Regions from separate parts of the Endozoicomonas sp. ALC013 genome, predicted to be linked through region 1. Evidence: predicted binding sites of a transcription regulator. Region 1 holds the regulator's gene; the other holds the start of a gene.

Region 1 (3,616 bases):
AGGTTCATTTTGATGGACGACACCATCATTTTGGAAAAGATCAACAACAGGAAGAAAGGAATCATGGGCAGCAGCGCATAGAATGCCGGGGCCGGGTCTTTCTTGTCACCGTCTGTATGTTCGATGCCCTCGCCCACATGCTCGGCAACCCTGTAGCCATCTTTCAGGTCACACCGACGCTGCCAGACAAAGTGCAGGGCCGCCGCCACCAGCGCCATGGGGACGGTGATCCAGGCCTGATAATCCAGGAAGTATTCGGTAATTTCCAGTCCGGACTGGCTGGCGGCAAAGTTGGCATTCACCTGGGTGACACCGATTTCAAACGCCGCCGGAGAAGCGATCACGGCAACCGCTGAAGCCGGGCTTAAACCGATATTTCTCAGCACCGGATACAGCGTCACCATCAACAGCAAACCGAGACCCGTTGCCGAGGTGACGAACATTTGCAGCACAACACTGAGCAGATAACACAGTGCCAGTACCATATAAGGTGAGCGAAAACGGCTGATGGGCTTAACGGCCAGTCGAACCAGCGCTTCTGAGGCACCGATATGGGACATGTAGCTGGCAAAACCACCACAGGCCATGATGGTCAGACCCAGGCTGGCCATGCGGAAGCTGAATACCGTGTTCATCAGTTGAAACAGGTCAAAGGGGATAAAACCGGTGGCCTTGGCCGCTGGCAGAATGTCTTTTATCCCCATCAACGCGGCGGCACTTAGCAGGACAATACCGGCAATAGCCAGCGAGGCTGATGCACTGTAGTTCTTCACGATGGCGTATATAACCAGTGCAACTACGGGTATGACGATGAGTATATCCACAGGGGAATCCTGAAAATGGCTAAATTTCGCGCAGGTTATTTCTTGAACTTTTGGTTGTAAATGACCAATGTCAAATAATGATCGGGTAGTTTTTTTTAACCATTCTGACAGTCGTTATGACCGAACTTTAAAGGCGGAAAGCGCTTATAAGCCACACAAAAACACACGTAATTTCATCGTATTCAATCTTTGCACATTTTTTGCTAAAGCTATGGTTTCAGAAACGTCTATGGGTTTATAATCAGCCGCACATGGAGAGTAAGCCTCTGCAGCCTCCACGGACAACGAAGTAAAGGTATACGGTTGCCTATGAAGCCTTCCTTACAGCTCAAGATGGGCCAGCAGTTGACCATGACGCCGCAGCTGCAACAGGCCATCCGGCTGCTACAGCTATCGACCTTGGATCTTCAGCAGGAGATTCAGGAGGCCCTGGAGTCCAACCCCATGCTGGAGTCCGACGATAGCCAGACAGAGGACACCGCCAGCAGCACTGAAGGACGGGAAGAGCTCGTTGATCTGAGCGAAAAAGCCTCAGAACCTGAGCCTCAGGAGATGGCGGAATGGTCAGACAGCATTCCCAATGAACTGCCCGTGGACTCCGCCTGGGACGACGTGTATTCCAGCCTGCCGGCCAGCAGCGGTGACGATGATTATGACCCCCTGGCAAAATCCTCCGCTGTGGAGTCACTTCAGGATCACCTGGAATGGCAACTGGATATGGTGCCCATGAGCGACCGGGACCGGCTGATTGGTCTGGCGATCATCGAGGCGGTTAATCCGGATGGGTATTTAACCTGCACGCTGGATGACCTGTTTGTCTCTCTTCAATCCCAACTGGACGATCTGGAGATTGAAGAGATCCATGTGCTGCAACACCGGGTGCAACAATTCGATCCGGTGGGTTGTGGCAGTGTTGACCTTAGAGAGTGCCTGTTGGTTCAACTTCGTCAGCTGCCGCCCTCAACACCCCATTTCAACAATGCAGAAAAACTGCTCACCCGTTACCTTGAGTCCCTTGGCACCCGTGATTATGCCAGCATCATGCGTCATGCCAAACTGAAAGAAGACCAGCTGCGAGAAGCCCTCAGCCTGATTCAGAGCTTCCACCCAAAACCCGGCAGCACCATTGATCAGACAGAAGCCGAATATGTGGTTCCGGATATATCCGTCCGGAAAATCAGGGAACGCTGGACGGTGGAACTGAATTCCGACGCCCTGCCCAAACTGCGTATTAATAATAATTATGCGTCCATGGTTCAGAGAGCCAATAACAGCCGCGACAATGTGTTCATGAAGAACCATCTGCAAGAAGCCCGCTGGTTTTTGAAAAACCTGCAAAGTCGCAATGAAACATTGATGAAAGTGGCGAGCCAGATTATTACCTATCAGCAGGAGTTCCTGGAAAAAGGGGATGAAGCCATGAAACCCCTGGTGCTGGCGGATATTGCCGAGGCGGTGGGGATGCATGAGTCGACGATATCCCGGGTCACTACTCAGAAGTACATGCATACTCCCCGGGGTGTTTACGAGCTGAAGTACTTTTTTTCCAGCCATGTCAGCACCACGGAAGGGGGGGAGTGTTCCTCCACGGCCATTCGGGCCCATATCCGCAAACTTATTGCTGAAGAGACACCGCGCAAGCCCCTCAGTGACAATAAAATTGCAGCGATTCTGGGGGATCAGGGCATCAAGGTAGCAAGGCGCACCATTGCCAAATACCGTGAGTCCATGAATATTCCGCCATCCAATGAGCGTAAGCAGTTAGTGCCTTAGTACATCATTTTGAGGAGTTTGATGTGTGCAATCTCCGTTTACCCTGAGCGTCCTTCGGCTCCGCTTGGATGCACGGACGGAAGGTGATTGGCACAGTCTTTATTCAGGGCATGGTGCTTACGCCCTTCGACTCCGCTCAGGACGAATGGAGTTTGGATGTCATTGATAGGTATTGATAAGGGACGCCCATCAATCACATTGAAACAGTGTTCCGGAATTTTTTACACAAGCTCCGTTGATACACCGTTCAAAAAGCAGTTTTTTTTGTCTCAGGGCATTCCAAGCTGCACCGACAGTGATAGAATCGAACTCAGCCAGTACGAAAAATCCCGCGGACTGGTGATTATCTGGATAATGGGATTCAGGAGAGCGTTACATGCAAGTCAACATCAGTGGGCATCATGTCGAGGTAACAGAAGCTCTGCACGACTATGTGATCAAAAGACTGGAGCGTCTTGGTTCACATTTTGACCATATCACCAATGTACAGGTGACCCTGAGCGTCGAAAAGCTGGTGCAGAAAGCAGAAGCCGTTTTGCATACCCGCGGGGCCGAGATTAATGCCACCGCCGAGCACGAAGACATGTACGCAGCCATTGACCTGCTCTCGGACAAGTTGGATCGGCAGCTGGTTAAACGAAAAGAGAAAGCCCTGGACAGGCAACAGGGTGCCAGTGGCCATGCCCTTTGATTTATCAGGTTGCCATTCTTATTCAGCATGATTATTCACCGCATCCTAACCCCCGAGCGCACCCTTGACGGGGTGCACGGGGCCAGCAAAAAGAAAATCCTGGAATTTATCGCTGAACGCATCAGCAGCGATGCCCCCGAAATCAATGCCAAAGAACTGTTTGAAGCGCTGGTTGCCCGGGAGCGTCTTGGCACCACCGGACTGGGTGATGGCGTGGCTATTCCCCACTGTCGTTGCAAAGCCTGCCCGGAGCCTATCGGTCTTTTTATACGACTGGCGGAACCGGTTGATTTTGATGCGGTGGACCGTGAGCCCGTTGATCTGGTAT
Region 2 (3,616 bases), on a different contig from region 1:
TCACACCCCAGACAACCAGGGAAGCACCGAACACCCAGGCGAAGATGCTGCCAATACCCAACAGCTGAGCACCCAGGCTAGCGTCGCTGTTGGTCAGAGGTACCGCCAGCAGACCCCAGATACCCACAACACCGTGGACAGAGATGGCTCCCACCGGATCATCAATACGCAGTTTGTCCAGCGCCAGGATAGAGAAGACAACCAGTGCACCACCAACAGCACCGATCAGCGTTGCACCCAGGGCAGTTGGCGTCAGCGGCTCTGCGGTAATGGCAACCAGACCCGCCAGGGCACCGTTCAGAGCCATGGTCAGGTCAGCCTTACCAAACAACAGTCTGGCAACGATCAGGGCAGCAATAACACCACCGGCGGCACCAGCATTGGTGTTGACAAAAATCTGGGCAACAGCGTTGGCATTTTCAACATCAGCAATCTTCAGCTGAGAGCCGCCGTTGAAACCGAACCAGCCCAGCCACAGGATAAAGGTACCCAGAGTAGCCAGTGGCAGGTTAGCGCCAGGCATGGCATTAACGGAACCGTTAGATGCGTACTTGCCTTTACGGGCACCCAGCAGCAGCACACCCGCCAGGGCAGCAGAAGCACCCGCCATGTGCACCACGCCGGAACCGGCAAAATCCTGGAAGCCAGCTTCGTTCAGGAAGCCACCGCCCCATTTCCAGAAACCCTGTACCGGATAGATGAAGCCCGTCATAAAGACCGCAAACAGCAGGAAGGCCCACAGTTTCATGCGCTCAGCAACGGCACCGGAAACGATGGACATGGCAGTAGCTACGAAGACCACCTGGAAGAAGAAGTCAGAACGCAGAGAGTAGTAAGGTGCATCTTCACCACCACCCAGCACCGACTCGACGCTGTTCTCAGTGCCCAGCAGCGTACCGAACAGAGGCATGATGCCGCCTTCGTTAGCCCCCGGATACATGATCTGATAACCACAGAGCAAGTACATGGTGCAGGCAATGGCAAACAGGGCAATGTTCTTGGTCAGAATTTCAACGGTGTTCTTGGAGCGCACCAGACCGGCTTCCAGCATGGCAAAACCAGCGGCCATCCACATGACCAGTGCACCACACATCAGGAAATAAAAAGTGTCGAGCGCATACGACAGCTGAGTTATATCTTCCACGGGACCCCTCCCAGTAAAATTCACATCTTTTTTATCTTTCTTTTCAGCCCAGGGCTGTATTTAGCTCAAAGCTGTATATCACTGATACTGCTCGGCGATGTCATCAGTGGCTGCTGATGAGTCATGCCTTTGACTGGCACTTAAATAGCGTCGATGCCAGTCTCTCCGGTACGGATCCGAATAGCCTGCTCCAGAGAGGTCACGAATATTTTTCCGTCACCGATTTTGCCGGTATTGGCGGCATTGGACACTGCTTCAATCACCTGATCCAGCAGATCATCCGAGATAGCCACTTCAATCTTTACCTTTGGCAGAAAGTCCACAACATACTCTGCACCGCGATACAGTTCGGTATGGCCTTTCTGGCGACCAAAGCCCTTGACCTCTGTCACAGTAATACCCTGAACGCCGATATCAGAAAGCGCTTCCCGCACGTCATCAAGCTTGAACGGCTTGATAATGGCTGATACTAACTTCATGCATTATTCTCCTGGCTCTACTTAATATTCATCCGGGAGGGGTGACCTGGATGCGATAGCTTCCAAAGTCTACGCTTTTCCCTTTGTGTTACAACCGTCTGTTTTATTTCCCGGCCTGTAAAAGGAAAAACCAACCCTGCCAGTCTTGATTTCAGGCATCCCGCCCGGCACTGGTTAAATGGTTACTCCTGTCTAAGCAGGCTCTGTGCCAGTTTTTATCTATCCCCATAAATGGGCATGGTTGAAGGTTTCATGGACTCAAATGAGCGGCGAAATCGGATACGCACCCATTTGATGCACTAAAACCAAATCCCCCACCCAAAAAAGCGCACCAAAGCAGTGCACTCATCAAAAAATCCTGCAACTACCCAGACTTGATGCCTCATCACAGAGCAGCTGAGTCGATGATGTAATATCAGTACAGAAAAGCGCGAATACCTACAGTACCATACTGGTCATGGCCGCCCTCAGTAGGTGTAGTTGCAAGGCCTGGCCATATTATCACTAAAGAAACTCTCCAACCAATACCTGCCTATTGTCGTTTAATATATCGACAACAGCTGATCGCCCCTGAGAAAAACCACTGCCGCCTGCCGGTGATCGTCACATTTTTCATGGCATTTCCTCCCCCGCTTTTTTGGTTATTTTTATGGGGTGAGCCTATCTCTCCCACAACGCCTGTTCAGCGCGGGGCGACAATAGAACGCCTTTACCTCACCGGCGGCATGTGATAAATCCTACTGGCAAATAATAAGGCAGGAAAAAATACCGATGGCAAATGATATACGCAATGTATTGCACACCTTTAACGATGCGTTTTCCAATCAGCGTCTGGATGAGGTCATGGACTATTTTGTGTTTGACGACGATTTAAACATTGTCAGCGAACAGAGTTATGGCCGTGCGGCGATACCTAAATTTATCCGAGGTGTTGCTCCGCGCTAAATTGATTAACAAAATAAGATGGGGTAGCTGCGGTGAATCGCTCAAAAAAACATCATCTGCCGAATGGCGGCTTTCGCAATAACGATGCTATGCAAATGCATCATCGCTCGTTATGGAACATCTTGAAATGGAAAATCACCGAGGCACTGCCGGAGAAAGTTTCTATTCCGGTGGTAGACGATGATTATTCGGTCTTTGAGAATTCAGATAAATCCCTGACCAGCTGGATTGGTCATGCGACCTTTTTAATTCGCCACCGGGGTATGAATATCATTACCGACCCACACTTTTCTGAACGGGCATCTCCTGTACAGTGGGCTGGCCCCAGGCGCTACTCTCCACCAGCGATCGATATTGCTGCCTTACCCCACGTGGATGTGGTGGTAATTTCTCACGACCATTACGACCATCTTGATCGAAACTCAGTATTAGCCATTCAGAAAAAACAAAAAGACAATCCACCCCTGTTTATGCTGCCCCTGGGCTTAGGCCAATGGTTCAGCAAACATGGTATAGCTAACTGGGTCGAGCTGGACTGGTGGGAATCCCATACCCATCGCGGCTGGACATACACGGCAGTACCTTGTCAGCACTTCAGTGGCCGTTCAATATTTCCGGATCGAACGCTCTGGTGTGGCTGGGTATTTGAAGCGGCGACTGAAGCAGCTGAACCGGGTAAACGCTTTTATTTTGCCGGGGATACTGGCTACAGTTCAGATTTTAAAGCCATTGGTGAGCACTTCGGCTACATGGATATGGCCATGGTACCGATTGGTGCCTACGAGCCACGCTGGTTTATGAAAGAGATCCATGTCAATCCGGAAGAAGCCGTGCATATCCACAACGATGTTGGCTCACGCCTGTCGCTGGCGATGCACTGGGGCAGCTTTATGCTAACCAATGAGCCGATGTTGCAACCACCGGAAGATCTGCAGCTCGCCAAACAGCAGCATGGCGTTGCCGATAACGACTTTATTGTGATCAAACCCGGAAAGATTACGGCTTTATTTGAGCAATTATAAGTTCCGGATCGTTACCTTGCTGTTAT

What was found. The regulator sigma-54, encoded in region 1, starts transcription at its own class of promoters, with help from an activator protein. The targets are predictions, from matches to a motif close to TGGCACNNNNNTTGCTNT.
Region 2: glnK (P-II family nitrogen regulator) is a predicted target of sigma-54. The motif match lies at 1,817-1,834, and genes of this name have one in related genera.

What each region holds. Positions count from the first base shown of each region.
Region 1 covers NZ_JBLYNS010000064.1:5,281-8,896, forward strand. Annotated here, with positions in the region: gene dcuC (C4-dicarboxylate transporter DcuC) at 1-824, opposite strand, end outside; gene ACO6V1_RS13005 (RNA polymerase factor sigma-54) at 1,134-2,597, shown strand; gene hpf (ribosome hibernation-promoting factor, HPF/YfiA family) at 2,974-3,288, shown strand; gene ACO6V1_RS13015 (PTS sugar transporter subunit IIA) at 3,316-3,616, shown strand, end outside.
Region 2 covers NZ_JBLYNS010000119.1:5,202-8,817, reverse strand. Annotated here, with positions in the region: gene ACO6V1_RS18065 (ammonium transporter) at 1-1,144, opposite strand, end outside; gene glnK (P-II family nitrogen regulator) at 1,285-1,623, opposite strand; gene ACO6V1_RS18055 (hypothetical protein) at 2,395-2,568, shown strand; gene ACO6V1_RS18050 (MBL fold metallo-hydrolase) at 2,601-3,590, shown strand.